One region of the Mesorhizobium sp. M0184 genome, then DNA from elsewhere that is predicted to be linked to it. Evidence: predicted binding sites of a transcription regulator. Region 1 holds the regulator's gene; the other holds the start of a gene.
What was found. Region 1 encodes PhoB, which activates phosphate uptake and scavenging genes when phosphate is short. Its sites were predicted from a motif close to TGTCATNNANCTGTCAT; they were not measured.
Positions count from the first base shown of each region.

Region 2: a site for PhoB is predicted at 1,780-1,796, ahead of phnF (phosphonate metabolism transcriptional regulator PhnF). Genes of this name have one in related genera too.

Region 1 covers NZ_JAMYSZ010000001.1:378,295-382,244, reverse strand. The annotation lists gene pstA (phosphate ABC transporter permease PstA) at 1-183, shown strand, start outside; gene pstB (phosphate ABC transporter ATP-binding protein PstB) at 180-983, shown strand; gene phoU (phosphate signaling complex protein PhoU) at 1,016-1,723, shown strand; gene phoB (phosphate regulon transcriptional regulator PhoB) at 1,740-2,429, shown strand; gene NKJ23_RS01915 (ROK family protein) at 2,439-3,683, opposite strand.
Region 2 covers NZ_JAMYSZ010000001.1:120,044-123,993, reverse strand. The annotation lists gene NKJ23_RS00630 (carbon-phosphorus lyase complex subunit) at 1-624, opposite strand, end outside; gene phnH (phosphonate C-P lyase system protein PhnH) at 626-1,237, opposite strand; gene phnG (phosphonate C-P lyase system protein PhnG) at 1,237-1,698, opposite strand; gene phnF (phosphonate metabolism transcriptional regulator PhnF) at 1,834-2,577, shown strand; gene NKJ23_RS00610 (zinc-binding alcohol dehydrogenase family protein) at 2,596-3,609, opposite strand; gene NKJ23_RS00605 (ABC transporter permease) at 3,680-3,950, opposite strand, start outside.

The DNA of each region.
Region 1 (3,950 bases):
TTCTGGAGCAGCAATATCAACGCGCCGATGGCCAGCCTGCCGGTGACCATCTTCCAGTTCGCTCTCAGCCCTTACGAGGAATGGCAGCAACTGGCGTGGACCGGCGCACTCATAATCACCCTGACGGTTCTGGGCTTGAGCATCCTCGCCCGCAGCCTTACCGGACGCAGAGAGGACAGATGACACAGATGTTGTCCCCAGACATGACGATGGCCGAAACGGTAGCCGAGAAGACGAAGATCGAGGTCAAGAACCTCAACTTCTACTACGGCCAGAGCAAGGCGCTGAAGGACATCAGCCTGTCGCTGCCCGAGCGCAGCGTCACGGCCTTCATCGGCCCTTCGGGTTGCGGGAAATCGACGCTGCTGCGTGTGTTCAACCGCATCTATGAGCTCTACCCAAAACAGACGGCCGAGGGCCAGGTGCTGCTCGACGGCAAGAACATTCTCGACCGGTCGCAGGATCTCAACCTCCTCAGGACCAAGATCGGCATGGTGTTCCAGAAGCCGACGCCGTTCCCGATGTCGATCTACGAGAACATCGCCTTCGGCGTCAGGCTCTACGAGAACCTCGGCAAGTCCGAGATGGACGGCCGCGTCGAACAGGCGTTGAAGCGCGCCGCGCTGTGGAGCGAGGTCAAGGACAAGCTCAACGCCAGCGGCTTGAGCCTGTCCGGCGGCCAGCAGCAGCGGCTCTGTATCGCCCGCACCGTGGCGGTGAAGCCGGAAGTCATTCTGCTCGACGAACCGGCTTCGGCGCTCGACCCGCTGTCGACTGCCAAGATCGAGGAACTGATCGACGAATTGCAAGCCGACTACACGATCGTCATCGTCACCCACAACATGCAGCAGGCGGCGCGCGTGTCGCGCCAGACCGCCTTCATGTATCTGGGTGAACTGGTCGAGTTCGACCGGACCGAGAAGATCTTCACGTCGCCCCGCGAGAAGCGCACGCAGGACTACATCACTGGCCGCTTCGGCTGAGCCATTCCGATCATGCATTTGAGGACAGGATCATGGGCGAACACACAGTCGCTTCTTTCGACGAGGATCTCGAGCAGATCAGCAAGCTGATCCGCGACATGGCCGACCTCGCCGGTTCGATGGTCGGCGGGGCGACCAAGGCCCTGTTGAATTCCGACAACGTGCTGGCGCAACGCGTCGTTTCCGACGACGCCATCATGGATGCGCGTCAACGCGAACTGGACGACCGCGCCATCACCCTGATCGCCAAACGCCAGCCGATGGCCCACGATCTTCGCCATGTGGTCGGAGCGATCCGCATGGCGGGCGACCTCGAACGCATCGGCGACCTTGCCAAGAATATCGCCAAGCGCGTGAGTGCGGTCGGCCTCAGCGCCACGCCGCGGGACCTGTCGCATTCCATCGACGCGATGGCACAGCTGGTTCTCATCCAGGTGCAGGGTGTCATCGAGGAATATGCTGCAGGCGATGCGGCCGCGTTGGCCAAGCTGCGTGCCGCCGACGAGCGCATCGACGTCAAATACACGTCCGTGTTCCGCGAGCTCTTGACCTACATGATGGAAGATCCGCGCAACATCACCGCTTGCACGCACCTGCTGTTCTGCGCCAAGAATCTGGAGCGGATCGGCGACCATGTCACCAACATCGCCGAAAATGCGTATTATGTGCTGACCGGCGAGCAATTGCCGGTCAATCGTCCGAAGCAGGACGAAACGACAATGTCCGCACCGGTGACATGATGGGGGTGCCCAGCCGATGATCGCACCACGCATAATGGTGGTGGAGGACGAGGAGCCGTTGGGTGTGCTGCTCCGCTACAATCTCGAATCCGAAGGCTACCAGGTCGAGGTGGTGACACGCGGCGACGAAGCCGAGATCCGTTTGCAGGAGAATGTGCCCGACCTTTTGGTGCTCGACTGGATGATACCAGCGGTTTCCGGCATCGAGCTCTGTCGTCGGCTGCGGGTGCGCCCCGAAACCGAGCGGCTGCCGATCATCATGCTGACCGCGCGCGGCGAGGAGAGCGACCGGGTGCGCGGTCTTTCGACCGGCGCCGACGACTATCTGGTCAAACCGTTTTCGACACCGGAATTCATGGCCAGGGTCAAGGCGCTGCTGCGGCGCGCCAAGCCGGAAGTGCTGTCCAGCGTGCTGAAGGTCGGCGACATCGTTCTCGATCGCGAATCGCACAGAGTCTATCGCAAGAAGAGCGAAATCAGGCTCGGGCCGACCGAATTCCGGCTGCTCGAGTTCATGATGCGGCATCCGGGCCGTGTCTTCTCGCGCAGCCAGTTACTCGATAATGTCTGGGGCGAGACAATCTACATCGACGAACGCACCGTCGACGTGCATGTCGGGCGGCTGCGCAAAGCCGTCAACAACGGCCGGATGCCGGATGTCATCCGCACCATCCGCGGTGCCGGCTATGCGATCAGGGAAGATTGACCCGCCTGGTCAGGCTACGTTCTTTCTGACGCTGGGCCTCATTTGCGCGCCCGGCGCGAAAATCTCCTGGTCGACGAAGCTTAACGCCCGCATCGCGCAGCCTTCGCGGATCAGCGGCAATTCGTTCGGCTCTGTATCGAAGGAGATCGAGCCTGAATGCTGACCGCCGGCGGTCTGGGCGATTGCCTTCCGCAAGGCCGGCTCGATCAGATCGAAGGCGGCGGCACTGGCGCCGACCATCGCGACCGGTGCCGGATCGATCAGCGCGAACAGCGAGCCGAGACCGAAACCCAGCGCTTCGCCGGCCTTGCGGTAGGCCTCGCGTTCCGGCCCATCTTTCTCGCGCGCCTGGGCCGCCAGTGCTCGCATGTCGGCGTCGCTGACGTCGGCGACCGGTTCGCTGTCTTCGCTCATCTGCCTGGCGTTGCGCCAGATGGCGTAGTTGCCGGCATAGGCCTCGATGCAGCCGCGCCGCCCGCAACGGCAGAGCGCGCCGCCCGGACGATGGATCATGTGGCCAAATTCGCCGCCCGAGGAATGCGTCCCGGTGAACAGTTCGCCCTTCAGCACCAGCCCCATGCCGATGCCATGCGAAAGCAGGATGGCGATGAAGTCGTCGCGATAGCGATCCGGATTGCGCCAGCGCAAAGCCACCGCCATCATGTTGCAGTCGTTCTCCACCGTTGCCGGGATGCCGAATTCGTCCTCCAGCATGTCGGCAAAGGCGATGTCGGTCTGCGGCGTGATCGGCGACCACAGCATGGCGCGTGCAGGGGAGTCGGTAATGCCCTGAATCGCCAGGGCGATGCGGGCGACACTGCGGACGTCAAGGTCTGGATCCTGCAGCCGGCGCCGGACGATGGCCATGCATTCACGGATCAGCTCGTCGCGCGGCATGGTCAGCGTGTCCAGCCGGCGCTGTTCCTCGGCGACCACCTGTCCCGTATAGTCGATAATGGCGGCCGACAGGAAATTCAGCGACAACACCACGGTCAGCACCGCCGCCGCTTCCGGGTTGAGGGCGAGGCCGACCTGCGGACGACCGCGTTTCAACGAAACGGGCTCACTTGCCTTGCTCTCGGCGAGGATGCCTTCCCGTATCAGGTCGGAAGAGATCGCCGATATGGTCGAATGACTGAGGCCGGTGGTAGCTGCGATCTCAGTACGCGATGGCTGGCCGGCCCGGCGCACCGCCGAGATCACCATCGCCCGGTTGCGCCGGCGCAAATCGTCATGGCGGATTCCGACCGACATTGTTTTGCTTTCCTCCCGGTTGCCGCGGCCGCTCATGAACCGGAAGCCGTCGGTAATGTCCGACAAATAGTGTCGGATGCAGGCAAATAGTGTCAGATGCAGGTGGCGCTGTCATCGTTTATTCCGACGCTCGAAAAAACTCGCAGAGTCATCAAAATCCATCAGAATCGATGTTGACAGCAGCCGGAGATCGGGCCAGTATTTTTTCGAGGCTCGAAAAAATTAGAGCTTCTAAGCTGGTCTTTGAGCCAATTGGTCACGCCGTAC
Region 2 (3,950 bases), 260 kb from region 1:
CGCCAGCAGAAACCCCTCGTCGCCGCGTGACAGCGCCTGCAGGCGGATGTCGCGCGCCATCGGGAATTCCAGCGGCTCGCGGGTGATGTCGCCGGGGACACGATCCCCAGGCATGTCGCCATCAGGCTCGATCAGGCCTTCGCGGGCGAGGATGGCCGAGACGCGCGGCATCGCTTCCGCCTCGCCGGCACGCTGTTCCGGCTCGGCGACTTCGCCGCCGGCGGCAAGCTCGGGATCGAGCAGCCGGTGGGTGTAGTCGAAAGTCGGGCCGAGCAGCTGCCCGCCGGGCAGGTCCTTGTAGGTCGCCGACACCCGCCGCTCGACCAGCATCGTGCCGGTGTCGATCGCCCTGGTGTAGCCGAAACGCGGCAGCGTGGTGCGATAGGCGCGAACCAGGAAGATCGCCTCGATCATGTCGCCGCGCGCCTGGACGATCGCCAATGCCGCCAGTTCCCTGTCGTAGAGCGAACCTTCGCTCATCACCCGGTCGACGCCGAGCGCCAGCTGCTCGACGATCTGGTCTAGACGAAGTGCCGGCACCGAACGGTCGCCGCGCCGGCGGTCGGCGAGCAATTTGTGAGCATTTCGAATGGCCGTCTCGCCACCCTTTACCGCCACATACATGCTACGCCTCCATGATCTTGATGCGCGTCGTGCGCGGCAGGCAGGCAATTGCGTCGAACGTGGCGAGGATGATATCGACGCCACGCGGAAAACGCTGGTTGTTCTGCTTCCATTGCTCGACGAAATGGCGCGGCATTTGCGCCGGCGCGATCGTCGCCGTCTTCTCGATGCCCGGGCCTTCGAGCAGCAGCGCAGCGCCGGAGACGAGATCGCCGACCTCGAGGATCAGCGTCGTGGAGCGATCGGGATAATCCTGGGTGCCTTGCGAAAACCCGTCGAGCGCCATCATCTCGGCCGGCGTGGCGATCAGCGCGAAATGCGCGTCGGCCGGGGTGTTGGCCAGCGGCGCGCCGGTATGGAAGCCAAGCCAGGATTTCACTGCCGCCGACCCCTGCAAAGCCGGGTCGAGCCAGAGCGGCGTGTCGTTGTCGCACAGCGTCAGCGCAACGGCGCCGGCGGTGGCCGACAGCGGCACCGGGGGGTGGGCAAGGGCCGGCAAGGGCTGGACGCTGCCCGGCCGCGCCATCGCGTCCATCACGGCACGGAATACGGTCTGGGCATTGAATACCGGATCGGCGAAGCCGCCTTCAATGGATTGAGTGGCGATATCCATCAGTCTTCTCCGCGCACCATGGTGAAGAAATCGACCTTGGTCGCCGCCGTCTCGGCGCGGAGCTGTTCACGCGCCTTGGCCAGTGCCGCCTGCAAGGGCGCAACGATCCTGGTCTCGACCTCATTGCGGTGGGCCGGGTCCTGCCACAGCGCATCGGCGATTGCCGCCAGCCTTGCCTTCTGCTTGTCGCGGCCGAGCGCGTAGCAGTGGCCGACATGGCCGGACGCAAGCCGCACCGTGGCACGGGTGACCGTCGCCTCGCCGACATTGAAGGGCGCGCCGCCGCCGCCGATGCGGCCGCGTACCGTAACCAGGCCGGTTTCGGGGCCACGCAGAAGTTCCGCTTCGCAAGGCAGGCCGGCTTCGTCCCAGAGGCGGACGATATCGTCGCCGGTCGATTGCGCCAGCGTTGCCATCACGGCCTTGCGCTCAGCCTGATCGCGCGCTTCCTGTCCTCGCATGGTTAACATTCCCTTGCATCGAAAATTTGTCTATTGATATAGACAATTATACAAATTATACCTATTATCTAATGCGTGTCTATGACGGGTGCATGACACGGGCCAAAAGATCGGCGCAAGGAATTGGGGCGGGAGATGATCGGACAAGCCAACAGCATCGAGCGGCGCAGCGGTGTCGCGCTGTGGCGGCAGATCGCCGATCAGATCCTGCATTCGATTGCCGTCGGCGATTTTCCCGAAAATGCGGCGCTGCCGCCGGAGATCGCGTTGGCCGGACGCTATGGCGTCAACCGCCACACGGTGCGCAGCGCTATCGCAGCGCTGGTGCAGGAGGGTGTGCTCAGGGCGGAGCAGGGGCGCGGCACCTTCGTGCTGTCGCGCAAGCGGCTGTCTTATCCGATCGGCGCCCGCACCCGCTTTTCCGAGGGATTGCAAGGACAGGCGTCCGAGCGGCATATCACCTTGCTCGCGTCATCGATCGAGCCGGCCAACCGTCGTGTCGCAGAGGGCTTAGGCCTTGCGACGGGGGCCGATGTGATACGCCTGGAAACGCGCGGCGAAGCCGATGGAATGCCGGTGTCCCGCGCGGCCGGCTGGTTCGATGCCAGGCGCTTTGCCGGCATCGATGCCGCCATGGCGGAAACCGGTTCGATCACCGCATCGCTGGCACGTTTCGGCATCGACGACTATCTCAGGCAATCTACCGTGCTGTCGGCGCGCCATGCCGATGCCGCCGACCTTGCGGACCTCGAGCTGCAGCCCGGCGCCATCGTGCTGGTGACGGTCGCCGTCAACGTCACGCCCGACGGTCAGCCGATACAGTTTTCGGAGTCGCGCTTCCCGGCCGAGCGGATCGAGCTCAAATTGTCGGCGCTCTGAGATGCGGCAGCCCTGGCATCATCCGACTTGAATGACGGCCTTGATCAGGCCGGACTTCTCATGCGCCCAGCGGGCGAGGTCGTGCGGCGTCTCGCCAAGCGTGGTGCGGTGGGTGACCAGCTTTGCCAGCGGCAGCGCGCCGTTGCGGATCGAGGCGGCGACATGGTCGAAATCGGCACGCAGGGCGTTGCGGCTGCCGATCACCATCATCTCGCGCTTGTGGAATTCGGGATCGGAAAAGGCGATGTCGTCCTTGACGACGCTGACCAGGACCAGCGCCCCGCCGTGCGCGACATGGGCGAAGGCCGACTGCACCGACCGGGTGTTGCCGGTGGCATCGAAAACCACGTCGAAGCCGTCGCCGCCGGTTGCTTCCCGCACCAGGTCGGCAGCGCCCCGCGAGCCGTCGAGGGTCGCGAAGCCGAGTTCGCTTTCGGCGAAACCCAGCCTCTCCGCACTCATGTCGAGCAGCGTCACGTCTAGCCCGGCGATGCGGGCGAACAGCGCCGTGCCGAGCCCGATCGGGCCTGCACCGATGACCAGTGTGCGCGCACCTGGATCAGCGAGCGAGCGCCGCACGGCATGGGCGCCGATCGCCAGGAATTCGACGGCGGCGGCATCGGCCAGCGACAGGCCGTTTGCCGGATAAAGATTTTGCGCCGGCACCAGGATCTGCTCGCACATGGCGCCGTCGCGGTGGACGCCGAGCACCTCGATCCTGACGCAGCAATTCGGCTTGCCTTGCCGGCAGGCGATGCATTTGCCGCAGGCGAGATAGGGATTGACGACCACCGCTTCGCCGACGGCGAGATCGACGTCCTCGCCAACCTCGATCACGGTGCCGGAAACCTCGTGGCCCATGATGCGGGGATAGGCGAGGAACGGGTGCTTGCCTTCGAAGATGTGATAGTCGGTGCCGCAGATGCCGACATGGCTGACGGCGACCAGCGCCCAGCCGGCGGGGGGCGCGCCGGGCTCCGGGCGGTCTTCGAGGACAAGTTCGCCGGGCGAGCGGCAGACGACGGCTTTCATGCTTCAATCCAGTCGGTTCATGGCACCGCCGGTCCTGCTGTCGCGAGGCCGGCGGTTGTTGGGAGGCGGTCTATTTGCCGCGGCGGCGCAGCCCGTCGAAATAGACGATGACGATGATCAGCACGCCGGTGATGATGCGCTGCCAGAAGGCATTGACGTTGAGCAGATTGGCGCCGTTGTTGATGGTGGCAAGGATGAAGGCGCCGAGCAGCGGTCCGTGCACGGAGCCGACAGCGCCGAACAGCGAGGTGCCGCCGATCACCGAGGAGGCGATCGCCTGCAATTCCCAGCCCTCGGCCTGCGTCGGATTGCCGATGCCGATGCGCGAGGCAAGCAGCACG